Regions from separate parts of the Streptomyces halobius genome, predicted to be linked through region 2. Evidence: riboswitches for the same ligand, from Rfam matches in the RefSeq annotation. Region 2 holds a riboswitch; each other region holds the start of a gene.
What was found. Region 2 has a riboswitch for cobalamin ahead of K9S39_RS16190 (ribonucleoside-diphosphate reductase subunit alpha). Riboswitches for the same ligand answer to the same signal wherever they lie in the genome.

Region 1 (9,953 bases), 4.8 Mb from region 2:
GTCGAAGACCAGCTCCACCGGCACTCCCTGGCGGACCTTGATGACGTTGGGGCTGTAGCCGCCGCGCACCGTCACTTCGGCCCGCTGCACCCCGCCCTCCAGCCGTGCGGCACGGGCCCGGCGCGGGCCGAAGAAGAACCAGCCCAACCCGGCGATCAGGACGGCGGCGGAGACCACCACGACGACATCGGCGACTCCCATGGCGGATCGCCCTCCCTGCGTGTTCGCTCCCCTCCAGCCTCGCGCGGCTACCCCTACGGGGCAGGGGCTGACCGGCCCCCATGCCCGGGACAGGTGGCCCTTGCGCCCCACATCTGATCCCCCTCGGAGACCTTGCCGCCGCGTGCACCATGCATCCCACCCGGCCCCACCGCCACGCCCCCGCACACGCGGCCGCGCGCGGGCCGCAGCCCGGCGCGCCCCGATCCCCGGATCAGTACAGCCCGGACCGACCGGACGTACCGTCACCACGAGCGCCGGCTGTCACCCGTCACCTGCACAAGGCGGTGTCGACGGCGGCCTGGACATCGGCGGGGCCTTGTCTGACGGGTGCGGAGTCCGAGTCCGCGGTGACGGCGACCGTGAAGGCACGGCCGTCATCGGTGACCCCTGTACGCGTCCCGTAGCCGGGGATGTCACCGCCGTGCCCCCACATCAGACCGCCGCAGCTCATCGGCGTACCGATCACGCCCAGCCCGTAGCGGGCACCGGGCCACAGACGGCCGGCGGGGACTGCGACGGTGGTGCGCATCCGGGCGAGCTGCGCGGGCCGCAGGAATCTGCCGCCGAGCAGGGCCGAGAAGAAGCGGTTCAGGTCGCCGGGGGTGGAGATCATCTGCCCGGCGGCCCAGGCCCAGGAGGGGTCCAGCTCCGTGATGTTCTTCATCACTCCCCCGCCCTTCGCGGCGTACCCCTCCGGGTGGGCTTCCCGGATGCTCTCGTCGCCCGCGGCGGGGAAGTAGGTGTGGCGCAGTCCGATGCGCTCGATGACCCGGCGGGTGATTTCCTCCGCCAGCGGGCGGCCGGTGACCTTCTCGATGATCAGGCCGGCCAGGAGGTAGTTGGTGTTGCTGTACTCCCAGCGGGCCCCGGGAGCGAAGTGCGCCTTGTGCGCCAGCGCCAGGTCGAGCAGTGCGCGGGGCCGGACGTAGGTATGGCGCTCCTTGCCGGTCGGGTCGCCGATGAAGTCGGTGTAGTTGGGCAGTCCGCTGGTGTGCTGCAGCAGCTGACGTACCGTGATGCGGCGACCGTCGATGCCCTTGCCCCGCACCAGGTTCGGCAGATACTTCTCGACCGGGGCGCCGAGGGCGACCCTGCCCTCCCCGACCAGCTGCAGGACGACGGTGGCGGTGAACGTCTTGGTGTTGCTCCCCACCCGCACCTGCCCGTTGACCGGCACCTCCGCCCCGGTCCTCAAGTCCGCGACACCGGCGGTGTAGTGGCGGATACGACCGTGACGGCCGCGGTCCGCGGCCAAGGCGGCGGGGTACCCGTCATCGCGCACCAGGTGGACCAGAGCCTGCCGCACGACGTCAGCCGAACCACCAGCCCGCGCCGGAGCACCTCCGACAGCCAGGGCAGCAGCCACCACAGCCATCACAGCCGCCATCGTGATCCCGCGCCGAGACCCGGACGATGCGGCGCGGACACGGCGAAACTGAGGAGAACGATCGGGCATGGGAACCCTGTCCCCGCCCCTTGACGCAAGGAAACTGTGCCGCCCGCAAGATCCCCCGCAAGATACAGCTGCCCGACGAGGCTCCCGCCCGGGTGTTGGGCGAGGGCATCCCTACGCGGCGACTCGTGCCCGCTCGTGCCCGTACGCGTCGGCGACTCGCGCCCGCTCGTCCCGCGCTCACGCCCCCTGGCTCGCGCCCCCCGTGCATCAGTGTGAACGGGCTCTCCTTTTCCCCCTGCAGGCGGGTTGGCTACTGTGTGCCCGACGAACTGCGCGACGGGAGCCAGGAAGCCGGTGAGAATCCGGCACGGTCCCGCCACTGTGACCGGGGAGCGGACCCCACGGAGACCACGGCAGCGATGCTGGAAGGTCGGGGCGAGCGGCGATCCGGGAGTCAGGACACTGACCTGTCGCGGACACCATCCACGGGGCGTGGACCCCAGGAGGCGTGCATGAGGTCTGCGGCGGCGACAGACGCGGCAGACCCGTTCGGGTGCTCGGCGTGCGCGGCCGGCGGCCCAGTGGGCCGTGGCCGGAGTGCGTTGCGGTCCCGGGTGCCGGTCCCCTGGTGGCCCGTGCTCCGGACCGGAGAGGATCCCGGATGCCTGGACCCACCGTGCCGAGCCCTGACGTCTCACGCCGCCGACTGCTGGGCGGCGCCCTCGCCGCAGCCACCCTGCCCATTCTCGGCACGGCCTGCGGGCGGGCCGAACCCGCGGCCGGCACCGGTGACGGACTCCGCGTCACCGACCTGACCGGCGCCACCGTCGAACTGCCGCGCCCGGCCCGCCGGGTGGTGACCATCCCGCTGCCCGCCGCCTCCATGGTGGTGGCCGTCAACGGCGGGCCTGAGGTGCTGGCCGGAATGAACGCCGCCTCGCGCACCGCGATCGAGGGCAGCTTCCTCGGCACGGCCCACCCCGAGTTGCTCAAGGTCCCCACCGAGGTCGCCGGCGCCGAGTTCGCACCCAACGTGGAGAGCGTGCTCGCGCTGGAACCGGATGTGGTGATCCAGTGGGGCGACCGCGGTCCGGGCATCGTCGAACCACTGCGCAAGGCCGGGCTGACCGTCGCCCGGCTCACCTACGGCACCCAGAAGGACCTGGAGGGCGCCATCACCCTCTACGGCAAGCTGCTCGGCAAGCAGCAACGCGCCGAGAAGATGGTGAACGGGATGCGTACGGCCCTGAAGCGGCTGCGCGGCCGGCTTCCCGCGTCCGGTGCGGGCGCCGAGAACGCGCCGTCCGTGCTCTATCTGCGCGGCGCCGCCGACGGACTGCAGGCCGGGGGCGGCGCCTCCTACAACCACTACGTCACCGAGCTCGTCGGCGCCCGCAACCCCGCGGCCAGGGTCGACGACGAGCAGGTCACCATCGACAGGGAACAGCTCCTGAAATGGGACCCCGACATCATCCTGCTGGGCAACTTCGGGCCGGCCGCCCCGAAGGATCTCTACGCTGAACCGGCGCTGGCGACCCTGCGGGCGGTGCGCGAGCGCCGCGTCTACAAGGTGCCGCTGGGCGGCTACCGCTGGGACCCGCCCAGCCAGGAGTCGCCGTTGATGTGGCAGTGGCTCGCCGGTCTGGTGCACGGCACCGGGGCGCCGGGGCTGCGGGACGAGGTGGTCCGCCAGTACGCGTTCCTCTACGGTGCCGAGCCCACCGCCGCCCAGCTGGACGTCATCCTGCGGACGAAGGCCAACTCCGGCTCCCGGGACTATGACGACTTCGGCCGCTGAGCGGGGCGGCCGGCGCGGGCCGGAACGACCCGGCGGGCCGGGAGCCACGCCGATACCGGCCGCCGGACTCCGCCGCCGCACCGCGCTGTTCGTCCTCCCGGCGGGCGTGCTGCTCGTCGCCGTCACCGCCCTTGCCGTGGGCCGCTATGCGGTCGGCGTCGACCAGGTCGTACGGATTCTGCTCGGGCAGCTGCTGCCGCTCGAACGGACCTGGACACCCACCGAGGAGGCGGCGGTGCTGAACGTCCGGCTCCCCCGGGTGCTGCTGGCCATGCTGGTCGGCGCGGGACTGGCCGTCTGCGGTGCGGCGCTGCAGGCCGTCTTCGGCAACCCGATCGTCAGTCCGCAGATCCTCGGCGTCTCCTCCGGCGCGTCCTTCGGCGGAGCGCTCGCCATCGTCCTCGGTCTGGGCTCGGCCGCGCTGGTGCTCGGATCCTTCGGGTTCGGGCTGTTCGCCCTCGGCGCGGTCTTCGCGACCAGCCGGGTGCGGGGGCCCGCACCGCCGCTCACGATCGTGCTCTCCGGGATCGTCGTCGGGGCGTTCTTCGCGGCGCTGGTCTCGCTGCTCACGTATCTCGCCGACCCCTACAGCGAGTTGCAGTCGCTGGTCTTCTGGCTGCTCGGCAGCCTCGCCACGGCCACCTACGGCAAGGTCGCCGTGGCCGGGGTGCCGGTGCTGCTCGGCGGGGCGCTGATCTGTGCGCTGCGCTGGCGGATCAATGTGCTGTCGCTGGGGGACGAGGACGCCGCGACGCTCGGAATGCGCCCCGGGCGGCTGCGCTGGCTGCTGCTCACCGCGGTGGCCGCGGTCGTCGCCGGGGCGGTCGCGGTGAGCGGGGTCATCGGCTGGGTGGGGCTCGTGGTGCCGCATCTGGCGCGGCTGTGGGTCGGCCCGGACCACCGGGTGCTGATCCCGGTGAGCCTGGGCCTGGGGGCGGCGTATCTCACCGTCATCGACACCGTCACCCGCAATCTGAGTACCGCGGAGATCCCGCTGGGCGTGCTGACCGCCCTGGTCGGTGCCCCGGTGTTCCTCGTCCTGCTGCACCGCAGCCGCCGGAGGATGTGGTCCGATGCTTGAGCTCGACGGGCTCGGCTTCGCCCATGAAGCCCATGAAGCCCATGGAGCCCATGAAGCCCATGGAGCCCATGGAGCCCCTGAAGCAGGTCGCTGGCTCTTCCGCGGCGTCTCGCACCGGCTCGCCCCCGGCGAGGTTCTCACCGTCCTCGGCCCGAACGGCCGCGGCAAGACGACCCTGCTGCGCTGTCTCGTCGGGCTGGCCGAGCCCACCGAGGGGCGGGTACGGGCCCGTGAGGCGATCGGCTTCGTCCCGCAGAGCCACCGGACCACCTTCGCCTACACGGCGCTGGACATGGTGCTGATGGGCCGCGTACGGCGGCTGCGGCCGCTGGCCACACCCGGCCGCCGGGACTACGAGCTGGCACTGGCCGCCCTGGAGCGGGTCGGGCTCGCCCCGCTGGCCGACCGCGAGTACCCCACGCTCAGCGGCGGAGAGCGCCAACTCGTGCTGATCGCCCGGGCGATCGCCGCCGAAGCCCCCGTACTCGTCCTCGACGAGCCCGCCTCCGCGCTGGATCTGCGCAACCAGGGCCGGGTGCTGCACCTGCTGCGCGGCCTCGCCGACGAGGGCCGCGCCATCGTGCTGACGACCCATCACCCCGACCACGCCCTGGAGATCGCCGACACCGCACTGCTGATGTACGGCGGCGCCGACGTCCGGACCGGCCCGGCCGACGCCCTGCTCACCGACACCGCCGTCTCCGCTCTCTACGGCGTCCGCGCCCACACCCTCTCCCTCGACGCCGCCCAGGGCGGTCCACCCCGCCGCACCATCGTCACCCGCTACGACCAGGAGCCGTTCCCATGAACGCGCCCGCACTCCCCGACGGCTGGACCGCCTCCTACGACCGGCACACCAGCACCCCGCCGGAGCCCACCCCGACCACGGCCCTGGACCTGTTCGACGCCGATCCGGACGGCATCGGCCGGCTCCTGTGCGAGCTCACCGCACGCCACGGGGACCGGTTCGGGGCGCGGCTCGGCCGGTACCAGATCCAGCGCCGGCCGCGCGCCGATCTGCTCAACGCCGGCCTGACACCGGGCTGGTGCGCCGAAGACCGGTTTCCGGAACCGTGGCGACGCGTCGAAGCCTCGCTGCACCGCCATCCGCACGACGTGGTCGCCCGCCGCCGCTGACCCACGCCACCCTGAAGAGAGGCACCGCCATGACGACCACGCCCCGCCTCGCCTGCACCGTCCGCCCCTGGGCACAGTTCCCGTTGGAGCGTGCGCTGCGCGGCATCCGTACGGCCGGGTACGATGCGGTCGCCCTGCCGGTGCACGGGGTCACCGAGGTGATCACCCCCGACACCCCGGCCGACCGGGCCGAGCAGATCGGCGCCGTCATCCGCGACCACGGTCTCGAACTCCTCGTCCTCAGCCACGCCGCCGACCTCGATCGGGACGACGACGCGACGCCGGCCGCACTGCACCGTCAGATAGACCACTGCGCGCGCCTGGGGGTGCCGACCCTGGTCGACATGGGCTGCCCCGAGCCCGCCCACGGCGACCGCTACCTCCGGCTCATGGCGGCGGCCGCCCCGTACGCCGCCGCCCACCGGGTGACCATCGCCGTCAAGCCGCACGGCGGCCTGACCCGTACCGCCGCCGACACCCTCTCCGTCGTCGAGCGGGTCGGCCACGACGCCTTCCGTGCCTGCTGGGACGCGGGCAACCTGGTGCACTACGGCGGCGAGCCGCCCGCCCGGGGGCTGGCCGAACTCGCCCCGTACATCGCGGCGGTCGGCGTACGCGACCACCCGGCCCGTGGCGCGCGGCGGGCGACTACCACCGGGGGGATGCCGCCCGCCATCACCCCCGGCGACGGCATCGTCGACTTCACCGAGCTCTACCGGACCCTGCGCGCCCACGGCTTCACCGGGCCCAGCGCGGTGGAGAGCGTCACCAGGCTCGGCACCGTCGAGGAACTGGACTCCGAGGCGGACCGCGCCCGCCGCAACCTGATGGACGCGATGGCCGGGCGCACCCCGGACCGCCCGGAACCGCACCCCACGATCCCGGCCCGGCAGTCCTGCTCCCTGGTCTCCCGCACCGCGGCCGAGGACCCCATCGGCACCGCCCGCCCCTTCGACCGGTACCTCATGCTCGAACTCCCCCTGCCCTGGCCGCCCGGCATGGGCACCCCGGTATGGGAGACCGACCGGGTCCCCGCACCGCTGCGCACCGCCCTGCGCACCGCCACGCGCCGCACCGAGGAACGCGGCCTGACGATGAAGACCTTCGCCGCGGCCCCCGACCCGGAGTACTCCGTCCCCGGTCTGATGCGCATCATCCGCTTCGACCGCACTCCCGGGATCGCCGCCCCCCTCACCCGCGTCGAACACCACCTCCCCGCCGAGCGGGCCCCGGCCCTGATCGATGCCCTCTTCCCCGAAGAACCCACCGAGGACGCCGCTCAAGAACCCACCGCACTGACCCCCTTCACCCCCTACCGCGACACCACCGCCCACCGCGACCTCGTCGTCTGCACCCATGCCTCGGTCGACGCCTGCTGCGGCACCCGCGGCTACCCCTTCTACAAGGAGCTCCGGGAAGCCCACGGCAGTACGGGGAAGGTACGCGTCTGGCGCATCAGCAGCTTCGGCGGCCACCGCTTCGCCCCCACCCTGGTCGACCTGCCCGAAGCCCGCTACTGGGGCAACCTCACCCCGGGCCGCATGGCCCAACTGGTCGACCGCACCGGCCATCCGGCGGACCTGATGGACCTCTACCGGGGCTGGGCCTGCCTGCGCCACCCCGGCGAGCAGGTCCTCGAACGCGAGCTCTTCCGCACCTACGGCTGGGACTGGCCCGCCCACCACCTCACTCTGCACCCCACCACCGACACCCACTACGCCCTCACGGCCCACGACCCCCGCACCGGCGCCACCCACCACCACACCGCCGGCCTCCGCCCCTTGGGCCCGCAACCGGTCCTGATCGGCTGCGACCGCACCGCCGGCGAGGTCCAGCGCTACAACGCCACCCTCCACTCCAGCGCTCCGGCGGCTCCGGCGCCCAACTGAGCGGTTGCCGCCTGGCGAAGCCGTTGCCACGCGTCACGGGTGAGTGCGTACTCAACTTCGCCCTGCTCGGAGCCGTCGATCGCCTGCGGCCAGTCCCCGGTGAAGCTCCGGACGAGCGACAGGCCCGACTTCTCCATGACGCGGCGGGACCGGATGTTGACGGCCATGGTGCTCGCCGTGACCCGCTCGATCCCGAGTTCCGTGAACCCCTTGTGGATCAGGGCTCGGGACCCCTCGGTGGCATAGCCGCGCCCCCATGCCGCCTGGTGCAGGCGGTAGCCGAGTTCGACCACGGCAGGGCTGTGCTCGTCCAGCGGCCGGAACTCGAACCAGCCCAGGAAGGCGCCGGTGGACTTCTCCTGCGCGGCCCAGTAGCCGCGGGTCCCCAGGCACGGGTAGTCGTGCACGAGGCGCGGCAGGCTCCGCTCTTGGATCACGTCACGGCTTGTGGGGCGCCCGCCGTTGATGAAGCGCACGACCTCGGGGTCGTTGTCCAGCGCGAGCAGGTGGTCGGTGTCGGCCGTCGTGAACGCGCGCAGGATGAGCCGGTCGGTCTCCAGGAAGGTGTCCATGCCGCGATCCTCACCGCGGGCGGGCCAGGCCCGCCACCGGTTTTCCGGCCGGTGGCAGGCGGTGGTGTTCCTGCCGCGCCGCCTCCGCAGGCACCGCCCGCGCCGGCCTCGTAGACGCGCTGTACGCGCTGCGCCCGCTGCGCGGAGACCGGGCACCGGGCGTTGTCAGTGGCAGCACGTAGCGTGGTGACCGCAAGCATCACAGCGGGGAGAACGGGGAGGACGGCGTATGGGGTCGCGCGCCGAAAAGACGAACCGACGGCCGACCGGGACTCCCATGCCCTGACCATGGCCGCCAACTGCCTGGTGGGCCTGGAGCGGCTGGTCCGACGCTTCACCCCCGCCGAGGACACGGAGTCCGGGGAGGCCGCGCCGCGGTAGGAGGGCGTCCCCGAGGCGGGGTGAGCCGCGCCACAGCGGAACGGCACTCCCAAGGTGCGGGTGCCCCGCACCGCCAAGGGCCTCCTGGCGCTCGGATCGTTCCTCAGCCCCGAGTGCCAAGAGGCCCTCATCCGTTGACAGCGACGTTCCACAGGGGCAGGGCCTGCCTTGATGCACCGCCCCGGCGGAGAGGGGCTCCCCTTGAGTGCGCACGGGCCGTCAGGCGGACGGGGCGACGCGAGCCGTTTCGAGGACGGTGGCGATGCCCTGTGCCAGGAGTGGGATCCGGTGCGCCGCGATGCCCGCGATGTTGATGCGCCCCGAGTCCGTGCCGTAGACGGCGAACCGTCTGCGCATCCGGCGCATCTGGTCCGGCGTGAGCGGCAGCATCGAGAACATGCCTTTCTGCCCTGCGAGCGACGCCGCCTGCTCGCCGCAGCCGAGCGCGCCGAGATGGACGACCAGGTCCGCCCGGTTGGCCGTGATCCGGTGGCGCATGACATCGAGTTCAGCCCGCCATGCGGCCCGCAGCCCCTCGTCCTCCAGGATGGTGGTGACGACGGCGGCGCCGTGCTCGGGCGGCATCGAGTACAGCGTCCGCGCGGCGTTCTGCAGTGCCGTTTCGACGTGCCGCAGCGTCTGCCGCGACGATCCGAGGACGATCGCGCACCCGGTGCGGTCGCTGTAGAGGCCGAAGTTCTTGGAACAGCTGACGGCGATCAGCACCTCGGGGAGCCGGTCGGCCAGCATCCGGGTGGCCCGCAGGTCGGCGTCGAGGCCGTCGCCGAGCCCGTGGTAGGCCAGGTCGACGAAGGGAACCCAGCCGTTCGCCGCGGCGAGTGCGGCCAGCTCCTCCCACGTCTCGAAGGACGGATCGACTCCCGTGGGGTTGTGGCAGCAGCCCTGGAGAAGGACGACGTCGTTGCGTCGTGCGGCACTCAGGTCGTCGAGCAGGCCCGCGGTGTCCGGGAGCCCCGCGGAGTCGAGCCGGCCGTACGTCCGGACCTGGAGACCCGCGGCCTCCAGGATCGGCCGGTGATTGACATAGGCGGGGTCGCTGATCCACACCGTGGTGCCCGGGCGGGTCCGGCGCACGAGATCGGCCAGCAGGCGCAGGGCTCCGGTGCCCGCCACGGTCTGCACGGCCGTCGCCCGTCCGGTCAGGGCCTCGGTGCCCAGCACCATGGACAGCATGGCCCGGTTGAAGGCGGTGTTCCCCGAGAGCCCTCGGTACTCCTTGGAGACGGAGCGTTCCGCCAGGCGTATCTCGGCCTCCCGGACCGCTGACATGACAGGGGTGGCCCCGGTGTGGTCACGGTAGACGCCGAGGACGAGGTTCAGCCGCTCGGGGCGCGGGTCGGCGGCGAACTCGGCCGCCAAGTCCCACAGCGGGTCGGCGGGCGGGGCGGGAAGGAGCTCAAGCATCGGGGGAAACCTTGGGTCGGGGGCGTCGGTTGGCGAGCGCGACGCCGGTGGT
Region 2 (9,953 bases):
TGATGCGGAGAAGATCGTGACGCGTGGCGAACTGTGCTCCGCAAAGCACCGTGCTCCGCAAAGCACCGTGCTCCGCAAAGCACCGTGATCTGCGAAGAATCGCGATCCGCAAAGCGGGGTGCGCAGCAGCGTCACCCATAACGCATCACCCACAACGCATCACCCGTAACACCCGTATCCGTAACAGCGGGACCCGTAAAAACGCGTCCGGTAAGAGCGTGATCCCGTATGGGTGTGTTCCGTACGGTCGGCCCCGGGGAAGCCCGGTATCGCGTGTGTTCGCGGGACGCGGAACCGGAGCGATGCCTGCTGTTTTCTGTCGGTTTCTGTCGTGCGCCGCAGCGTCTACGGGCGGGTAGGTCCGGGAGCGGCCCCAGGAGGGGGCCGGGCGGTCGTGGTGGGGTGGTGCGACAAAGGCCCCGATCCCCTTCGTAGAGCGGCCGGGGCCCGCCCAACGTCGTGGAACCCATGGGTAATGAGCGCCCTCCGAGATGGGCATGGTTGGATGCGAAGAGAAGCCCCTCTCAGGGGGATTCAGGGGGTCGGCGAAGGGCAGGGAGCCGGCAAGGGGGCGCAGCTATCGGGCTGAGTCCCACGGCAATCTGTGGCAGGTTGTCGAGTGGGCCCCCAGACGGCCCCGGGCGCCGCCCGGGACCTATCCGGAGCGGCATCAAGAGCAACCAGCAGGCGGGAATCGTGAGGATCTTCGGCAAGGTACGGCACCGGCCCTCCGCCTCGTGGCGGCAGGCGACCGACCGCGCTTTCACGCTGATCGGCGACGGCCGTTACGAGGACGCGGGCGCGCTGCTGACCCGCGCCGCCGACATGGAGCCGTGGCTCTCGGAGTCCTGGTTCAATCTCGCGCTGCTGCACAAGTTCCGGCACGACTGGGAGCAGGCGCGGGCCGCCGGGCTGCGCGCGGTGGCCCTGCTGGACCGCGAGACCGGGGCGCCCGACTGGTGGAACGTCGGGATCGCCGCCACCGCCCTGCAGGACTGGCCGCTGGCCCGCCGCGCCTGGCAGGCGTACGGTCTCAAGGTCCCCGGAGAGGGCTCGCCGTCCGGTGAGCCGTCCGGGATGGCCCTGGGCAGCGCCGCCGTCCGGCTGTCGCCCGAGGGCGAGGCCGAGGTGGTCTGGGGCCGCAGGCTGGACCCGGCCCGTATCGAGGTGCTGTCCATCCCGCTGCCGTCCTCCGGGCGGCGCTGGGGCGAGGTGGTGCTGCACGACGGCGTCCCGCACGGCGAGCGGACCATCACCGCCGGCGACGGCACCGTCCGGGCGTACCCCGTGTTCGACGAGATCGAGATGTGGGCGCCTTCCCCGGTCCCCACCTGGGTGGTGCTCCTGGAGGCCGCCGCAGAGGCCGACAGGGACGCCCTGGAGCGGCTGGCGGCCGATGCGGGCTTCGCCGCCGAGGACTGGTCGTCGTCCGTGCGGCTGCTGTGCCGCACCTGCTCGGAGAGCAGGATGCCCAGCGACGAGGGCGACGGTGAGCATCTGGACCCGCACGATCACAGTGAGCCCGGTCATCCCGGGCCGCTCGGGCACCGCACCGCCGGTTCGGGCTCCCTGTGGGTGCCGGAGCGGGAATGCGGGATCGCGGCGCCCGCCGCCCTGGTGCGCGGGCTGCTGGACGGCTGGGTCGCGGACAGCCCGGACACCCGGGAATGGCGGGATCTTGAAGAGGTCTGCTGAGACAGGTCGGCTGAGACGGGCAGGTCCGCTGGGATGCGTCCGCTGAGACGGGCAGGTCCGCTGCCCCCGGTTCGTCCGCAGGGGCGGGCCTGAAGGGCTCCAGGACGTTCCCTTCCGCGCCCCCGTAGTCTGTAGGGCGACTAATCAGGGTTTCAGGCTTTTAGGAAGGCGAACGGCGGACAATGGCCCAGCAGCCTGTGTTTGATCAAGACGGTGAGCAGCGCGTGGACGACGAGTTCATCGACGACACGACGGATGCGGCGCAGCGGGAGGCCGCCCACCGCGAGCGCGGCACCTCGCGGCCGATCACCGTGGTCGGCAATCCGGTGCTCCACAAGGAGTGCAAGGACGTCACGGAGTTCGGCGACGAGCTCGCCCAGCTGATCGACGACATGTTCGCCAGCCAGCGCACCGCCGAGGGCGTGGGCCTGGCCGCGAACCAGATCGGGGTGGATCTGAAGGTCTTCGTCTACGACTGCCTGGACGACTCCGGCGTACGGCACGTCGGTGCCGTCTGCAACCCCGTCCTGGACGAGCTGCCGGCCGAGCGCCGGGTGCTGGACGACTCCAACGAGGGCTGCCTCTCGGTGCCCGGAGCGTATGCGGAGCTGGCCCGTCCGGACTATGCCGTGGTGCGCGGCCAGGACGCCAAGGGCGCGCCGATCGCGGTCGAGGGCACCGGTTACTTCGCGCGCTGCCTGCAGCACGAGACCGATCACCTCTACGGCTACCTCTACATCGACCGGCTCTCGAAGCGCGACCGCAAGAACGCGCTGAAGCAGATGGCCGAGCAGGAGCCGCGCTATCCCGTCGTCGCCAACGACTGAGCGCCCGTCGCTCCGACCGTGTGGGCACCCGGGGCGCGGTCCCCGGGTGCCCGCACGGCGTTATGTCCCGTTCTGGTAGGCGGTCCAGATCTTCGGCGGGATGGCGGTACCGAGCCCGGAATCGGGGCCGCCGACGCCGTTCATGGGCAGGAGTTCGGGCTCTCCCGCCTTGTTGCGGAACATGGTGATGGCGGTGGTCGGTTCGCTGCCGTCACCGGCACCCGGCGCACGGTCCGGGCGGATGCCGGGTGCGGTGCCGGGCCCGGACACGGTGGTGCCGATGAACCACGCCGACTTCTTCCGGTCGCTGGGCTCCGTGACACCGGCCGCGACGGGCCGCAACGGGGGCTGCTGGTCCGGGGCCCCCAGCGTGCGCCAGCCCAGGCCCTCCAGGGTTCCGGTGACCCGCTGCGCGACTTCGGGAGTGAGCACCTCCTCGGGCTCCGCGCGGTCGAAGCCGGAAACCGGCTTCTTGTTGTAGGACATACGGGACACCGCGTACGGGGCGGCGTGCAGCCCGTCATTGGCGAAGGTGGTGTACGCGCTCGCCAACCGGATCGCGCTGGGCGCCGAGGTGCCGAGCGGGAAGGTCTGCTCCAGCTGCGCCAGGCTCTCCTCGTGCAGCCCCGCGTCCACCACCAGATCCCGGATGGTCTCCAGCCCGATGCGCTGCCCGGCCCGTACGAACGGCGGGCTGTTGGCGTTCATCAGGGCCGCGCTCAGTTCCCTGAAATCGCGCTCCCAGAACGCCTCCTGCTGCGGCAGCGCCTCGGGGGCTTCGTACTGCTGCTGGAGAGCGGCGGCGAGAACGAACGGCTTGAACGCCGATCCGGCCGGCACGGCGGTGGTGTCCGCGTTGTTTCTGAAGTGCTTGGTCGCGTCCGTGCCGCCGTAAATCGCCAGGACCGCGCCGTCCTTGGGGCGTACGGAGGCCGCGCCGAACTGCACATAGGTGTCGGCAGGGTTCTTCTTCGGGTCGATGTTCTTCTTGCTGATTTCGTTGACCGCCTTTTCCAGCCGGCGCGTGCGCTGTTTGTCGAAGGTGGTGTGAATGCGATAGCCGCCGCGTGCCAGATCCTTGTCGGTCAGACCGGTGGCGCTCCTGATGAACTTGTTGGCGATATCGACGAGATAGCCGATCTGGCCGGCCTGGCTGGTGGGCTTCTCAAGCGGCCGGGGCTCGGGGAACTTCCGGTACTTTTCCCGTTCCCGCGGGCTCATGTGGCCGGTGGCGACCTGCCGGTCGAGTATCCATTTCCAGCGGGCCACGGCCCGCTCGTGATTGGCCTTGCTCAACCCCGGATCGTACTGTTCCGAGCCCTTCAGCGTGGCGGCCAGCAGCGCCCCCTGGCTGGGGTTCAGCTGCTCCGCGTCGATGCCGTAATACGCGTGGGCGGCCGCCTGGATTCCGTACGAACCGCGACCGAACCAGCTGGTGTTGAGATAGCCGCGCAGAATGTCCCGCTTGGACTGCTGGTGGTTCACCTTCAGCGCGATGACGAACTCCTTGACCTTGCGGGTGACCGTCTGGTCCTGCGAGAGATAGGTGTTCTTCACATACTGCTGGGTGATGGTGGAGCCGCCCTGGGCGTCCTCGCCGGAGACCATGTTCACCACGGCGCGGGCAATGCCCTGGAAGGAGACGCCGGAATCGCTGTAGAAACTGGCGTTCTCCGCCGAGATCACGGCGTTCTCGACGGAGTCCGGCACCTTGTCCAGGGAGATGTTCTGCCGGTTGACGTCGCCGACGCTCACCATCTGGCTGCCGTCCGCCCAGTAATAGACGGTGGCTTCCTTTTCGGCGAGGGCGTTCTCGGTCGGGATGTCGACATTGATGTAGACGAGGACGAACAGCCCCGCGAGGCCGGCGATGCCGAGTCCGACCGTGGCCAGCAGCAGCCTCCACGACGGCAGCCAGCGCCGCCAGCCCTCCCGTCCCCGGCGCGGATAGTCGATGAACCGGCGACGCCCCTTCGTGCCCTTCATGCTCAGGTAGATGTGGCGGACGAGGCTCCCGGTTGACGTGTTAACACAACGCTCATAATCCACGGGAGCCCCGTCCGGGGTGTGTGTCTAGAAGTCGTCGTCGAACGAGACCGAGCCCTCGACGGCGACCTGGTAGGCCGAGGCCCGTCGCTCGAAGAAGTTGGTCAGCTCCTGGACGTTCTGCAGCTCCATGAAGGAGAAGGGGTTCTCCGAGCCGTAGACGGGCGCGAAGCCCAGCCGCCGGAGCCGCTGGTCGGCGACGCACTGGAGGTACTCGCGCATCGACTCGGTGTTCATGCCCGGCAGCCCGTCACCGCACAGATCGCGGCCGAACTGCAGCTCCGCCTCGACGGCCTCCTCGAGCATGTCGGTGACCTGCTGCTGGAGCTCGTCGTCGAAGAGGTCCGGCTCCTCGGAGCGGACGGTGTCCACGACCTCGAACGCGAAGTTCATATGCATCGTCTCGTCGCGGAACACCCAGTTGGTGCCGGTCGCCAGGCCGTGCAGCAGCCCGCGCGAGCGGAACCAGTAGACGTAGGCGAACGCCCCGTAGAAGAACAGCCCCTCGATGCAGGCCGCGAAGCAGATGAGATTGAGCAGGAACCGGCGGCGGTCGGCCTTGGTCTCCAGCCGGTCGATCGACTCGACCGAGTCCATCCATGTGAAGCAGAACCGGGCCTTCTCCCGGATGGACGGGATGTTCTCCACGGCGGCGAAGGCGGCCGCGCGGTCGTCCGGGTCGGGCAGATAGGTGTCCAGCAGCGTCAGATAGAACTGGACGTGCACGGCCTCCTCGAAGAGCTGCCGCGACAGATACAGCCGCGCTTCGGGGGAGTTGATGTGCTTGTAGAGGGTCAGGACCAGGTTGTTGGCGACGATCGAGTCGCCGGTCGCGAAGAAGGCGACCAGGCGGCCGATGAGGTGCTGCTCACCCGGGGAGAGTTTGGCCAGGTCGGCGACGTCGGAGTGGAGATCGACCTCCTCGACGGTCCAGGTGTTCTTGATCGCGTCGCGGTAGCGGTCGTAGAACGCCGGGTACCGCATCGGGCGCAGGGTCAGCTCGAAACCGGGGTCGAGCAGATTCCTGTTGCCCGTGGTGGCGGTGTGTGTGGCGGAAGCGTTCTTCTCAGGTGCGGTGGTCATTACTGGCAGGCCTCGCAGGACTCGGGGTTTTCCAGGGAGCAGGCGACCGCTTCGGGGTCGGTGGCCTGCTGCGGTACGGGGGCGGTGGTGGTGGCGGCGCGCGCCGACTGGGCGATCCGCGTCGCCGGACGCGACCGCAGGTAGTACGTCGTCTTGATGCCGTGCTTCCAGGCGTACGCGTACATCGAGCTGAGCTTGCCGATGGTCGGCGACGCCAGGAAGAGGTTCAGCGACTGGCTCTGGTCGAGGTAGGGCGTACGGGCCGCGGCCATGTCGATCAGCGCGCGCTGCGGGATCTCCCAGGCGGTGCGGTAGCGGGCGCGAACGTCCTCGGGGATCCAGCCGAGCTCCTGGACCGAGCCGTTGGCCTCGCGCAGCGCGTCACGGGTCCGCGCGTCCCACATCCCCAGCTCCTTGAGCTCCTCGATCAGATACGCGTTGACCTGCAGGAACTCGCCGGACAGCGTCTCACGCTTGAACAGGTTGGAGACCTGTGGCTCGATGCACTCGTACACGCCCGCGATGGAGGCGATGGTGGCGGTCGGCGCGATGGCCAGGAGGAGCGAGTTACGCATCCCGGTCGCCGCGATACGGCTGCGCAGCGCCGCCCAGCGGTCCGCCCAGCGCGGCTCGGCGTCCGGGTAGTGGTCGGGGTGCAGCACCCCGCGCGCGGTACGGGTCGCGGACCAGGCCGGATGCGGGCCATGCCGTTCCGCGAGGTCGGCCGACGCCTCGTAGGCGGCGAGCATGATCCGCTCGGAGATCCGGGTCGACAGCTCCCGCGCCTCGGGCGAGTCGAACGGCAGCCGCAGCCGGAAGAAGACGTCCTGCAGGCCCATCAGGCCCAGACCGACCGGGCGCCAGCGGGAGTTGGAGGCCGCGGCCTGCTCGGTCGGGTAGAAGTTGATGTCCACGACGCGGTCGAGGAAGGTGACGGCGGTGCGGACGGTGGCGTCCAGCTTCTGCCAGTCCATCTCACCGTCTTCGCCGAGGTGAGCGGCGAGGTTGACCGACCCCAGGTTGCAGACCGCGGTCTCCCCGTCGTCCGTCACCTCCAGGATCTCCGTGCACAGGTTGGACGAGTGCACGACCCTGCCGGGCTCGGCGGTCTGGTTGGCGGTGCGGTTGGCGGCGTCCTTGAACGTCATCCAGCCGTTTCCGGTCTGCGCCAGGGTGCGCATCATGCGGGAGTACAGCAGCCGGGCCGGGATCTGCTTGAGCGCCCGGCCCTCCGCCTCGGCATTGCGGTAGGCGGCGTCGAACTCCTCGCCCCACAGGTCCACCAGCTCCGGCGCGTCGGACGGCGAGAACAGCGACCAGTCGGCGTCCGCCTCCACCCGGCGCATGAACTCGTCCGGGATCCAGTGCGCGATGTTGAGGTTGTGCGTACGGCGGGCCTCCTCACCGGTGTTGTCGCGCAGCTCCAGGAACTCCTCGATGTCGGCGTGCCAGGTCTCCAGGTAGACACAGGCCGCGCCCTTGCGGCGGCCGCCCTGGTTCACCGCCGCGACGGAGGCGTCCAGGGTGCGCAGGAACGGCACGATGCCGTTGGAGTGACCGTTGGTGCCCCGGATCAGCGATCCCCGTGCGCGGATCCGGGAGTAGGAGAGACCGATGCCGCCGGCGTGCTTGGAGAGCCGGGCGACCTGGTGGTATCGGTCATAGATCGAGTCGAGCTCGTCCAGCGGGGAGTCCAGCAGATAGCAGGACGACATCTGGGGGTGGCGGGTGCCGGAGTTGAAGAGCGTGGGGGAGGAGGGGAGGTAGGAGAGGGTGCTGGTCAGCCGGTAGAGCTCGGCGACGTCCGCCAGCGCCCGCTCGGAGTGGTCCTCGGCCAGGCCGCAGGCGACCCGCAGCAGGAAGTGCTGGGGGGTCTCGACGACCTGACGGGTGGTGGGGTGCCGGAGCAGATAGCGGGAGTGCAGGGTGCGCAGCCCGAAGTACCCGAACCGGTCGTCGGCGCCTTCCTCCAGGGCTTGCCGCACGAGCCCGTCCAGCCGGGCGGCGTGGGTCCGTACGAACTCCGCGGTCCGGTCGGCGATCAGGCCCTCGCGATGGCCGGTGGCGACCGAGGCGGAGAACGAGGTGGCGCCCTGGCCTGCGGCTTCCTCCGCGATGGCGCGGGTGAGCAGCCGCGCGGCGAGCTGGGAGTACTGCGGCTCGTCACCGATCAGACCGGCCGCGGCGTCGATGGCCAGCGACCGCAACTCGGCCTCGTCTGCGCCCGGGTGCCGGCCGCGCAGGGCGGCGGCGGCCACCTTGCCGGGGTCGGTGGCGGTCAGGTCCTCGGTCAGCTCGGTCAGGGTCCGCAGCAGGGCGGTGCCCGGCCCGTCGTGCCTGTCATCGGCCCGCCCGGCCCGGGGGTGCTGGGTGGCCACCGCGGGCTGTCCGACCTCGGCGTCTGACGCGGGCTCCGTTGGCGCGATGGTCACGTGGTGCTCTCCCTCACTCGGCGGGGGCCAGGAGGGAGGGGCGCGGCGGTCGCTCGCGGGCATGCGGCACCCCGGTACGGTCCAGGGTGCGCGGGCACACCGCGCGGCGTCCACCGGCCCAACCCGCGAGGCCCGGACGTATGACGTGCCGCACCCATGGCGGTGCGGACGTACTGCCGGCAGGTCCTCGGACTGACGGGTACGCGGTTGCGTACGCTCGATACACCGTTGCGGGACAGTTCCGGATTCGCACCGGATTCCCCTGCGGCGACAGCGAGCATGAGCATACATGTGGGGGTGGCTCCTCGCGCGCACCCCCATATCTAGTGTGTCGTGTGTGATCGGGCGGTGTCTGTCAGTGGCCTCGGCTATCGTCGCTTCCACGTTCCCTGATCTGTCCGACGGCAGAAGGAGAAGGCCTCATGACCGCGCTTGCCGACCGCCCGCACATCACGTTCGTCGAGCACTTCGAAGAGGCCGCCCGGACACTTGACCGCTTGGAGGAAGGCGCGCGGTTGGAGCTCATTGACGGGAAGGTCAGGAGCAAGGCCATGCCGGAGGCAACCACGGACGGATCAGCCAGCGGCTGACGCGTATCTTCTTTCCAGTCGCGTCTTCTTCCAGTCGCGCCCAGAACTGTGGCTCTCTCCCGGTCAGGGACTCACGGTGCAGGCGTCCCGAGGAGGCAGGGCTCGCACGGATGGTGCGCTCGCGCCCAGCGGCGCCTTCGCCGGCCAGGGCGAATGGGTAGATCCCGGACCGGTGTTGATGGTCGTCGAGTCACCTCGCACGACTCGGACGCCGACCAGCGCTATCGGGTGGAGAAGCCCGTGCGTACGCGGAGACAGTCATTCCGCTCTACCTGTTGATCGGCCGTCAGGACTGCCAGGTGGCGGTCCACAGTGAGCCTGACGGTGCCCGCTACGAGATCGTGCGCACCGTGCGGTACGGCAAGCAGCTCCACCTCCCGGACCCCGTGGGAATCACTCTCGAAACCGAAGCGCTCAAGGACTGGGTGAACCGACCCCGTCCGGACGGTGAGACGCGTCCTGACAGGACAGCGGGCCTGCCGCATCCCCAAAGGGACGCGGCAGCCCGTGCGTTCGCCGGAGCGGAAGGCTCAGCGGCCGGCCGGAGCCTCCGCCGTAGCGGGCGGAAGATCGGCCGTGACGCCCTTGTCCCCGACGTCCGCCGTGTAGTCGCCCGGGCTGGTCTCGTCGACGCCCTCCGGGGCCTTCGCGGCTTTCAGGGCGACCGTCAGCACGACCGTGACCAGGACGTTCAGCACGAACGCGGTCAGGCCGATGTAGCCGATCTCACCGATGCCGGGGATCGCGGCGGACGAGCCGCCGAAGTGCTTCTGGGTGGGGCTGGCCACGCCGTACGCCGCGAGCGTGCCGTAGAGCATGCCGGCCGCCCAGCCGGCCAGCAGCGCCCAGCGGTGGAACCAGCGGGTGAACAGACCGCCGACCAGGGCCGGCATGGTCTGCAGGATCCAAATACCGCCCAGCAGCTGGAAGTTGATCGCGACCGTCTTGTCCATGGTCAGGACGAAGGCGAGCGCGCCGACCTTCACCAGCAGCGACACCAGCTTGGCGACCTTGTGCTCCTGCTCCGGGGTGGCGCCCGGTTTGAGGAAATCCTTGTAGACGTTGCGGGTGAAGAGGTTGGCCGCGGCGATCGACATGATCGCGGCCGGCACCAGCGCGCCGATGCCGATCGCGGCGAACGCGACACCCGAGAACCAGCTCGGGAAGACATCCTCGAACAGCTGCGGAATCGCCAGCTGCGGGTTGCCCTTGACGTCCGTACCGGCCTTGATCGCCATGAAGCCGAGCAGCGCCAGGAAGCCCAGCATCAGGGAGTACAG
Region 3 (9,953 bases), 4.8 Mb from region 2:
GCCGGACGCCGACTGGCACGGCTTCACCGGCCTGACCGAGGGGTACTGCCTGCTCGATCCCGTCAAGGTCACCCTCACCTGTCCTGGCATCGACGCCACCGGGCAGATGGCCGACTGGGGCATCCCCGCCCGCGTCCTCACCGCCTATCTGGCCACCAGGAACATCGTGGTGGAGAAGACCGACAGCTACACCACGCTCATCCTGTTCTCCATGGGGATCACCAAGGGCAAGTGGGGAACCCTCATGGACGCCTTGATGGACTTCAAGGCGCTCTACGACGAGGACGCGCCGCTGGAGCGCGTGCTACCCGAGCTGGTCGCCGAGTACCACCAGCGCTACACCGGTCGTACCCTGCGCGAACTGTGCCAGGAGATGCATGACCACCTGCGCGAGGCGCACCTGGTCGAGCTGCTCGATACCGCCTTCCAGGACCTGCCCGAGCCCGTCACCCCGCCCCAGACGTGTTATCAGCGCCTGATCCGCGGTGGCACCGAGCGGGTACGGCTGGCCGACGCGGCCGACCGGGTGGCCGCCGCCATGGTCACCGTCACCCCGCCCGGCATCCCCGTCCTGATGCCCGGCGAGAACACCGGCACCCCCGACGGGCCGCTGCTGCGCTACCTGACGGCCCTGGAGTCCTTCGACCGGGGCTTCCCCGGCTTCCGCAGCGAAACCCATGGCGTCACCCTCGACCCGGACACCGGCGACTACCTCATCGAATGCGTACGCCGGATCCCGGCCCAGCAGGCCGGCCGCGCTGCCGACGAGCATCAGGAGACGCGGACACCGAGCCCGTCCGACGCCGGACTGTCCGCAGGCTGACGCCAGGGGGGAGCTCCGCAGCGCCCACGTGGACGGACGAGGACCCTGACCCGGTGTTGGTCAGGGTCCTCTCCTGGCCAGGGGCCTCGTCTGGTCCCAGTTGCTGCCGGGCAGCCCGTGGACCGGCCGGTTCGAGCGCTCACAACCTGCCGAGAATGGTGGCCCCTTGAAGCCGGAGCCTTGGCACGGTGCAGGGCACGGGGCTGCGGGCAGTGAGGCTTTTCGCGGAGGGATTCCATCCCCCATGCCGGGCAGCGGGCCCGCGCGGCCGCTGCCCGTTCAGGCCGGCTGCTCGCTGATGTTGACCAGCCAGGTGATTCCGAAGCGGTCCGTACACATGCCGAAGACGTCGCCCCACATCTGCTTCTCCAGCGGGACCGTGACCGTGCCGTCGCCGGAGAGCTTGTCCCAGTAGCCGCGCAGTGCGGCGGCGTCATCCCCGCTCACACTCACGGAGAGGTTGTTTCCGGGCTTGTACGCCATCCCCGGGGGGATATCCGCGCCCATGAGTGTGAACCCGCTGTCCGTTTCGAGCATGCTGTGCATGATCTTGTCGGCGGCGTCTCCGGCCTCCTTCTCGCCGAACTCTCCGTACGTGTTCATCCTCAGGGTGCCGCCGAAGACCTCCTTGTAGAATTCCATCGCTTGTCGGGCGTTGCCGTCGAAGCTGATGTACGGGTTGAGGCGAGAAGGCACGGAATTTCCCCTTCGTGACGTGACGTCATTTCTGGAAGATTAGGCGATATGGCGCCGATAACCGGGGCAACTCCCCGGCCGTCGGACATCGGCCTGTTGCCGCAGCGGGGTCGCGTCCGGCCCCAGCCTGACGCCGTCCACCATCAGGGAGGGTTCCGGGGCCGGACTGTTGGTGCCCGCCCTTCCGCCACCCGGCAGGACCCGCGTGCGATACCGCTCCGCCCACCGCGCGCCGGCGCTCTTCAGCCGGGGAACGGGGCCTGCGGACCACGCGGGAATCCGGCTGTGGTTACCCTGGCGCTGCAGCTGGTTCGCCCTGTCAGCCAGGCAGGCGCGTCGTAAGAGGGAACCTGGTGGGAATCCGGGACTGCCCCGCAGCGGTGAGCGGGAACGACCGCCGTCATACGCACTGGGCCCGCGCTCGGGCCCGGGAAGCGACGGCCAGTAGATGCCTCGTACGGACGACTCGTGCGAACGACTCGAACGTACGCGAGGCGTGCCCGTGAGTCCGAAGACCTGCCGCTGCCCGCATGCCACCGGGGCGTGCGGTGATCCCGACGGCTCGACGGGGCCGGCGGAACCGGGCAGGCCCCGTGCCTCGCCGCCCGCCACTCCTTCGATCCCCGGGCTGTTTTCCGCGACTCGCGAAGGAGAGTTGACGTGTCCGACCGAACCGCGACCCTGGATTCCGCCGCCAAGACGCCGGACGATTCCCAGGTGACGCTCGCGCACATCATGAGCGAGCACGACACCAACCTCTACGGCACCATTCACGGTGGCGTGGTGATGAAGCTCATCGACGACGCGGCCGCGGCCGCCGCCGGGCGGCATGCCGACGGTCCGGCGGTGACCGTGTCGGTGGACCGGATGACGTTCCTGGCCCCGGTACGCGCCGGCGATCTGCTCAGCGTGCGTGCCGAACTCGAAGGGGCGGGCCGGACGTCGATGACGGTGGTGGTCCGTGTGACGGCCGAGCGTTGGAATGCCTCGGGGCCGGTCGCCGAAGTGGCCACCGGCCGGCTGACGTTTGTCGCGATCGATGCCGAGGGGCGGCCCCGCCCGGTTCCCGGTCTCGCTTGGTGAGCTCCTCCAGGATCTCCTCCAGCCAGCGCACATGCGCGGCCAGGGTTCGGCTCTTGTAGTCGTGGACGTGGTCGAGGAGTCGTGGACATGGTCGAGGATCCACCATCCGGGCGCGGTCCACCTCCGGCAGCCACGGCTCCTCGCGGATCTCACGGGCGTGGGACCGCTCCACCTGTGCGCGCCGGGCCACCAACTCGGACTCCTCCGCTCTCCTTCGGCTCTCCCCGGCCCTTCGGCTCTCCTTCGGTGAGCCGACTGCCAATGCCCTCCCATCAGCGGATTCATTGCCGTACAAGCGGGATTTCATCGGACGTGGCTAGCGTCAGCCACGTCCGATGCAGGCACGGCACGTCTTACCAGGGAAATCCCGGGCAACGGGCGATGAGCGATGGGCCATGGGCAAGGTCGAAAACGAGCAGGCGTAGGCGGGCCATTGGCGGCCGACGGCTGCTGCGCGACTGCGCTGAAAATGGCCCGGCACCTGACGAGGCGTCCATAACCACTGAGCCGAGAAACGGAACCCGTCATCCCCATGCCAGGCATGTCTCGTGGGCTTAGCGGCTTAGAGGCTTAGCGGGCTCCGCAGGGTGAGCCGTTGCTTGACACGGCCAGATTCTGATTGATGGGGGAGGTATGGGTTTGCCACGCATATTCAAGCGGCTCCTGGCCGCGCTGGTGGTGCTGGCCGCACTCTTCGGGTTCATTTCCCCGGCGGAGGCCAAACCGGTCCGACCGGTTGACCTATGCGCGACACAGGTTGCGGCCGCCCGGCAGATCGGGGCGGAGATCCGTGCGCACAACGCCAAACCGCATGTATTCCGGATGCCGGCGCAATCGGCGGCCGCGGCGGCGTACAACGCGGAGAAAGCGTCCTTAGAGGCCCGCAGAGCCACGGTCGTCGCCCAACTGCGGGCGTGTTACCAGGCGATGAGGGCGCTCGAGGACGAGGACTCGGGCCCTCTGGGCCTTAAGGCGCCTACCCGGCGGAAGTTATCCGATCTTGAGCAGGCCAAGAAGCCCGTTTCGTCGAACTGGACCGCACCCCCGCCGCCCCCGAACGGCAAGAACTGGCAAGTCCCCAAAAACTCCCCGATACGCCAGGTGTACGAAGTCATCCGAAAGGGCAACCCGGGCAGGGTAGGCGACATCAGGCTCCGTGGCGTCGCGCGTCCGCAGGCCACGGACAGAGATACGGCGTATCCGGCGGCGTCCGGCCGTACGATCGGATCGTATAACTCCGGGAAGCCCAAGGTTTCGCCGGACCACATCGTCCCCTTGGCCGAACTCGTCCAGATGCGGGGCTTTATGAAGCTCACGCCCCGGAACATGTACGTGGTCGCGCGTGCCCCGCTGAACTTTCAGTGGCTGTCGAAGGCCGCGAACGAATCGAAGAAATCCAGGAGCGCGGCCTATGTGTCGGGCGCGGATCCGCGATGGATAAGAGAGCAGGTCGGGCTGGAGAACGAGACGCGCAAGAAGTTGCAGGAAATCATCGACCAGCTGCTCAAGAGCCAGTGACAGTGACGGAGGTTGGATATGGGCCCGGACGAAATCGCCGCTACGCTCGACGATTGGTCACTGACGTTTGTCGGCAACGACTCCGATGAGATCTCCCGGATCCCTGAAAAATGGCGGCCGATCGCGCTGTCAGCCGATGCGGAATCTCGTCGCCGAACCGCGTTGTCGCTCTGGAACCAGAGCTTTCTCGACCTTCTTCCCGAGTTCGCCGAGGTGCTGAACGCGCACTGCGTCGACGTGCGCGTCTGTATGACCGATGATTCCCCGGTGCTGGCTTACGTTCTGGAGACGGACGACGGCGAGCTGGTGTCCTGGGTCGGCTATGACCCCGGCACGTTCGAGGAGCCGGACTTCTGGGAGAGCTTCCCAGAACCGGTGCAGGTGTTCCTGCGTCAAGTCCATGCGGGGTTCGCCTCGGCGAGCACCGACTCGTTCGGTGTGGCGCGACCCATGGAAATGGGCACCATCGCCGAGCTGGCCGACTTCCCCGACGGCGTCCCCGGTTGGGACGACGACGCCCGTATCCCGTCGACGCGCCTGCTGCAGATCACGACAGACGGCGGCATTCTCAAATACTGCCTTTCCCCGGATATCGCAGTGGGGAAGATCGCCCTGGTCTACGAAGGGGACATCGACCCAAAGGATTTCGGTCAGGAGCTGGACGAGCTTCTGATGTCGCGCTTCGAGGACCCGTCCTGAGCAGAAAGGTGTTGGAGTGGTGTCACACCAGCCCGGTCAGGGGGAGTCTCCCTGGCCTCCGCAGGGAAACGAGCCACCGCCCGTTCCGCCTGGGGGCGGCCCGCAGCCGCCCGTGGCGGGGGAACAGCCGCCTCCCCGTCGGCCGTTCCGGCGGCGGAGGATGTGGTGGTATCTCGGGGCAGCCGCCGTTTTGCTCGCCGTCGCCGGAGGCGTCACGGCATATCTGCTCCCGGGCGAGGAGGAGAGCGAGGAGTCGAGGATCAAGAAGGTGGTCGCGGACTTCGCCCTCGCGGTCGACCGGGGGAACACGCACAAGATGATCGGCCTGCTCTGCCTGGAGGAGGCCCGCGGCATCGCCGACGAGGACGATGGCTCGGGCGATGACGAGCGCGATACCCATTCGAAGCCGATACCGATCGAGACATCGGATGTCCGGATCAAAGGAGATGTCGCCAGGGTCGTGGTGACCCGGCCGGCCCAGAAGCCGACACCCGTCTACCTGCGGAAGCAAAAGGGCACGTGGAAGTTGTGCGCTCCGGCCGGAGGGTCTCGTTAGAGCGTAGAGGCGTAGAGGCGTAGAGGCGTAGAGGCGTAGAGGCGTAGAGGCGTAGAGGCGTAGAAGGGGTGGCGGGGGTGGAGGGGGCGGTCACGGTAAAGCGGACGGTGGTGGTGCGAGGCCCCGCACCGGCCACGATGCTGTTGGTTAATTCGGGGTCCTGATCACTTCGCCCCGTCGATCGTTTGGTCGGCGGGGCGAAGTGCTGCGAAGCGGCTGGTGCGGGTGCGGGCCCTGGTTGTCCTGGCTCAAGACAACCGAGCTGGCCGAAGACCACTCGATGCCCGTGGCCTGCACTCCTATGTGCTCTCCTGTACTTGTACGTGACGGACACTCGTACGTGACCGACGCGCGCGCCGCTCCGCGCGATCTGCTGGGCCTGGGCGAGAGGCGCTTGCTTTGGGCAGGTTGGCTCCATTCCGTTACGACGTACCGAGTACCCTTGCATCGTGACGATGCACAAGACCGTCAATGTGAACATGAATATTGACGCGATGATCGAGGACCTCAGGACACTCGTCGAAGTCGAGTCTCCGTCGCGCGATCTCGACGCCTTGAGGGCATCGGCCACAGCTGTCGCCGCCGTCATCGAGAGACGCCTCGGTGGGCAGGCCGTCCTTGTGGAGAGCGAGGCCGGGCCGCACGTCCACTGGTCAGCCGGTGGCGATCCCCAGGTACTGATCCTCGGTCACCATGACACGGTGTTTCCGCTCGGCACCCTTGCACGCCGCCCGTTCACGGTCGCAGACGGGCATGCGACCGGCCCCGGGGTCTTCGACATGCTCGGCGGTTTGGTGCAGGCCGTTCATGGCCTGGCGACGCTCGACGACCGGTCAGGCGTCGAGATCCTGGTGACCGCCGACGAAGAGGTCGGCTCCCACTCCTCTCGACCTCTCATCGAAGAACGAGCCCTTGCATGCGGCGCTGTGCTTGTGTTCGAGGGAGCCGCTGAAGGCGGATCTCTGAAGACCGGCCGTAAAGGCTGCGGCACGTTCCAGGTCTCTGTCGCGGGCCGGGCGTCGCACGCAGGTCTTGAGCCCGCGGCCGGGGTCAATGCCCTGATCGAGGCAGCACACCAGGTACTGGATATCGCAGCGCTTGGTCGCCCCGACATCGGCACGACTGTCACCCCGACCGTCGCGTCCGCAGGAACCCTCGACAATGTCGTTCCCGCAGAGGCGACCGTCATCGCCGACGTCCGGGTCGAGTCGGCCGACGAGAAGGAACGCATCGAGTCCGCGTTCGCGGCGCTGGCTCCGCATCTCGATGAGGCGGAAATCGAGGTTCAGGGGGCTGTCAGCCGGCCCCCGATGCCTGAGTCGGCGTCGGCCGGGCTCCTCGCGGTGGCACAGCAGCTGCTTCCCGGCCTTGAAGGCAAGGCGGTCGGCGGCGGAAGTGACGGCAACTTCACGGCCGCGCTGGGGGTGCCGACACTCGATGGCCTGGGAGCAGTCGGGGGCGGTGCCCACGCCGACCACGAGTACCTGGTGATCGAGGCCATGGCCGAGCGGGCGAACCTCGTTGCTGGTCTGGTGAACGCGATCCGCAATCCCCGGACGCCCCTCGACTGACGTGCAGGGGGCGCCCCATCTCCACACCGTCCTGAGCTCACGGCGTCTGGTTCGGCACCGCTGGCGGTCGAGCGCACCAGGGCGCACCGCCACAACCACGCCCGGGGCGCGCTCCCAGGTACGGGTGGTGGGTGCGGGAGCAGCCGGTCCGGGGGGTGGGCTACGACGGTGTGCGTCAGTCGGCTCCGAGTAATCGGCCGGCGAGGTGCCGGTGTGGGTCTCGGAAAGCGGTCGGACGACCTGACCGTCCGCAACGGCCTCGGGTGGAAGTTCCGGCCGAGGTGGTCTGGCGTGACGTACCGGAGCGCCCGGGTCTGGTCGTGGGTGTGGTCGCGGTACGGGCGGCCGTCCAGGAGCCGTTCGCCCCTCCGGTACACCCCCCGGAGAACTCAGCCCTCGGCCAGCACCGCCCGGATCACGTGCCGGGCGGTGCACGCCATCGCCGGGTTCGTCCTGCGGTAGTACGGCAGCGTGATCAGCGCCTGTGAGAGCGTCCGCCCCCGGCCGCGGTTCCAGGTCGCGTCGTCCACGCCGAGCGCCGCGCGGAAGACCTCCCTTGCCTCGGGCGGCAGCAGATTCCACGCCGGGAACAGATCGCAGGCCGGATCGCCCACGCCCATGCACCCGAAGTCGATCACCGAGGTCAGCCTGTCACCGTCCACCAGCAGATTGCCCGGCATCAGATCGGCATGCAGCCACACCGGCGGCCCGTCCCAGCCCGGCGCCCTCAGCGCGTCCTCCCATACGGCGGCCACGCCATCGCAGTCGACGCCCTCCTCCGGCATCCCGCGCAGTTCCTCGATCGCCGCCCGGGTCGAGGCATCGAGCGAGGCGAGCGGCCCGCCGCGATGGGCCGTCGGCGCGCCCGGCAGGCTGATGCTCCGCATCGCCGCCACGAACTCGGCCAGATCCTCGGCCAGCAGCACCGGCTGGCTCAGCGCCCCCGCCTCGGGGTGCTTCCCCGCCAGCCACCGGTACACCGACCACGGCCACGGATACCCCTCGGCGGGCTCCCCGGCCCCGAGCACCTCGGGGATGCCCGTGGGCAGACGAGGAGCGAGGCGGGGCAGCCACTCCAGCTCCCTCGATACGTCCTTGGCTCCGCCCTTCACCAGCGGCAGACGTACGACCATGCCGTCGCCCAGCCGGTACATGGCGTTGACCGTGCCGCCGGACGGAAACGGCTCCACCGCGAGCCCGGACCACTGCGGGAACTGTCCGTCGATCAGCCGTCGTACGAGGTCGCCGTCGATGGGGCGTTGGCCGGGATGCATCTGCCCTGTGCTCATGGGCCGCCATCCGATCGCCGGGCGTCGGCGGGGGTCAAACGGTTTTCCGTCCAGGGTCTGTGTCTTCGGTCAGGTAGTGCGGTGCCCAGCCTTGCCAGTGGGTCGGTGTCGAGCCTTGCCAGTGGACCGACGTCATGGGCCCGCTTCGCCGTTACCGTTCCCTGTGGAGAACCTCGCTGCGGAACGCCTCCGCCTGACCCGGGCCCACCGCGATCGCCTCGACCGTCTGCCCGAGCCGGCGTAGGGGGTGGCGTCCCGGTGCGGCCGGTCATCCGTAGCGGAGCACTTCGGCTCGCCGTCCGGCGAATGCTGTGCGTGGAGTTGAGGGAGAGAGAATCCCACCGAGAGGCCTGAGCGTGGGACTCGCCGACGACCCGCGAGTGCCACGTTCGCGAGCCCGAATCCCGAGGTAGGAGCCCGAGTTCCACGTTCGCAAAGGCTAGTTCCACGTTCGCGGACCGGGGAAAGTCGGTCGCAGCCGGGGGCCGGGCGCTGCTAGCTTGCGGCGGTGGACCTCTTCTCACGCTCTTGGGCGGCGTTGCGCACAGCGGTCGCCGAACTCCCGGACGAGGACTTCGCGCGGCCTTCCGGCTGCACCGGCTGGCTCGTGCGGGACCTGGTGTGCCACCTGATCATCGACGCTCAGGACGTCCTGATCACCCTCGTCACCCCCGCCGAAACAGAACCGACCCGGGACGCGGTGACCTACTGGGACGTCGCCGCGACGCCGCCGACCGGCGATGACCCGCTCGACGCGCTGATCGTCCGCTTGGCCGCCGCGTACGAAGAGCCGCGGCTGCTCAAGTTCCACTTGGACGATGTCGGTTCCGCCGCCGGTCGCGCCGCCGAACTCGCGGATCCCGCTGTCCGGGTCGGCACCCGCGACGAGGTGCTCACCGCAGGCGACTACCTCTCCGCGTACGTCCTGGAATGGACGCTGCACCATCTCGACCTGATCGCGTACCTCCCGGACGCGGCCGAACCGCCCGCCGAGGGGCTCGCCCGGTCACGCGAGATGCTGGAGAAGATCGCCGGTGCGGCGTTTTCCCCGTCGTTCTCCGACAAGGACGCGCTGCTGATCGGCACCGGACGGCGTGCCCCGGTCGAAGCGGAGAAGGCCGAACTGGGGGAGCTGGCCCCGAAACTCCCGTTCGTCCTCGGCTGATCGGTCCGTCGGGGCGATCAGCCGGCCAAACGGCGAGCGTGGGCACCATGGCCAGGCCGCAGCACGGAGCCCGCGCCCTTGGTGACCTCCGTACGCAGCCGGACGGTGGCGAAGGGCGAGCGACTTGCCGGTGCACTGACGGACTGCTTCTGGCCGCCTTTCTGAAGCCGCACCTGCCCAACGTCGGCGTACGAGAGAGAGCGCAGCACACCGTGCACGCGGCAGCCGCCGAACCCGTCATGACCGCGGCCTCCGCGCACAGCGGCTCCCCCCAGGGCCGCGGTGACCGAGTCCTGGTGCGCACACACGATGCGCGCACACATGGTTTCCGTTGGACGAGCCGATGGCAGATCCACGAATGTGCTGTTCTCCGCCACCTGTTGTGCGCTTGCTGCATCCAGGCGACGACGACCTCCTCGGCCGCAACGATCGGACAGCCGGGCCATTGTTTCCATGATTCAACGGGGTCATTTCCATGGTTCAACGGAGTCAGCGGGACGCCGTCTGGTGGAAACCGGGAATGTCCAAATGGTCAGCGTGAAGGTACTGGTTG

Region 1: it holds a riboswitch for cobalamin, as region 2 does, so the genes downstream of both, K9S39_RS37915 (ABC transporter substrate-binding protein) here and K9S39_RS16190 (ribonucleoside-diphosphate reductase subunit alpha) in region 2, are expected to answer to the same signal.
Region 3: it holds a riboswitch for cobalamin, as region 2 does, so the genes downstream of both, K9S39_RS37795 (acyl-CoA thioesterase) here and K9S39_RS16190 (ribonucleoside-diphosphate reductase subunit alpha) in region 2, are expected to answer to the same signal.

The regions. Positions count from the first base shown of each region.
Region 1 is NZ_CP086322.1:8,351,722-8,361,674, reverse strand. Features, by position in the region: gene K9S39_RS37925 (heavy metal translocating P-type ATPase) at 1-201, opposite strand, end outside; gene K9S39_RS37920 (serine hydrolase domain-containing protein) at 491-1,609, opposite strand; cobalamin riboswitch at 1,901-2,103, shown strand; gene K9S39_RS37915 (ABC transporter substrate-binding protein) at 2,280-3,416, shown strand; gene K9S39_RS37910 (FecCD family ABC transporter permease) at 3,397-4,497, shown strand; gene K9S39_RS37905 (ABC transporter ATP-binding protein) at 4,490-5,305, shown strand; gene K9S39_RS37900 (hypothetical protein) at 5,302-5,634, shown strand; gene K9S39_RS37895 (TIM barrel protein) at 5,664-7,523, shown strand; gene K9S39_RS37890 (GNAT family N-acetyltransferase) at 7,472-8,095, opposite strand; gene K9S39_RS37885 (amino acid aminotransferase) at 8,696-9,901, opposite strand; gene K9S39_RS37880 (DMT family transporter) at 9,894-9,953, opposite strand, start outside.
Region 2 is NZ_CP086322.1:3,551,963-3,561,915, reverse strand. Features, by position in the region: gene K9S39_RS16210 (tetratricopeptide repeat protein) at 697-1,695, shown strand; gene def (peptide deformylase) at 1,878-2,522, shown strand; gene K9S39_RS16200 (transglycosylase domain-containing protein) at 2,583-4,508, opposite strand; gene K9S39_RS16195 (ribonucleotide-diphosphate reductase subunit beta) at 4,596-5,651, opposite strand; gene K9S39_RS16190 (ribonucleoside-diphosphate reductase subunit alpha) at 5,651-8,083, opposite strand; cobalamin riboswitch at 8,245-8,370, opposite strand; gene K9S39_RS42395 (hypothetical protein) at 8,506-8,673, shown strand; gene mctP (monocarboxylate uptake permease MctP) at 9,204-9,953, opposite strand, start outside.
Region 3 is NZ_CP086322.1:8,330,943-8,340,895, forward strand. Features, by position in the region: gene K9S39_RS37785 (Orn/Lys/Arg family decarboxylase) at 1-823, shown strand, start outside; gene K9S39_RS37790 (VOC family protein) at 1,103-1,519, opposite strand; cobalamin riboswitch at 1,809-2,056, shown strand; partial or broken gene K9S39_RS37795 (acyl-CoA thioesterase) at 2,255-2,587, shown strand; gene K9S39_RS37800 (hypothetical protein) at 3,242-4,120, shown strand; gene K9S39_RS37805 (hypothetical protein) at 4,139-4,819, shown strand; gene K9S39_RS37810 (Rv0361 family membrane protein) at 4,980-5,375, shown strand; gene K9S39_RS37815 (M20 family metallopeptidase) at 5,831-6,946, shown strand; gene K9S39_RS37820 (aminoglycoside phosphotransferase family protein) at 7,336-8,235, opposite strand; gene K9S39_RS37825 (maleylpyruvate isomerase N-terminal domain-containing protein) at 8,744-9,400, shown strand; gene K9S39_RS37830 (DUF6114 domain-containing protein) at 9,890-9,953, opposite strand, start outside.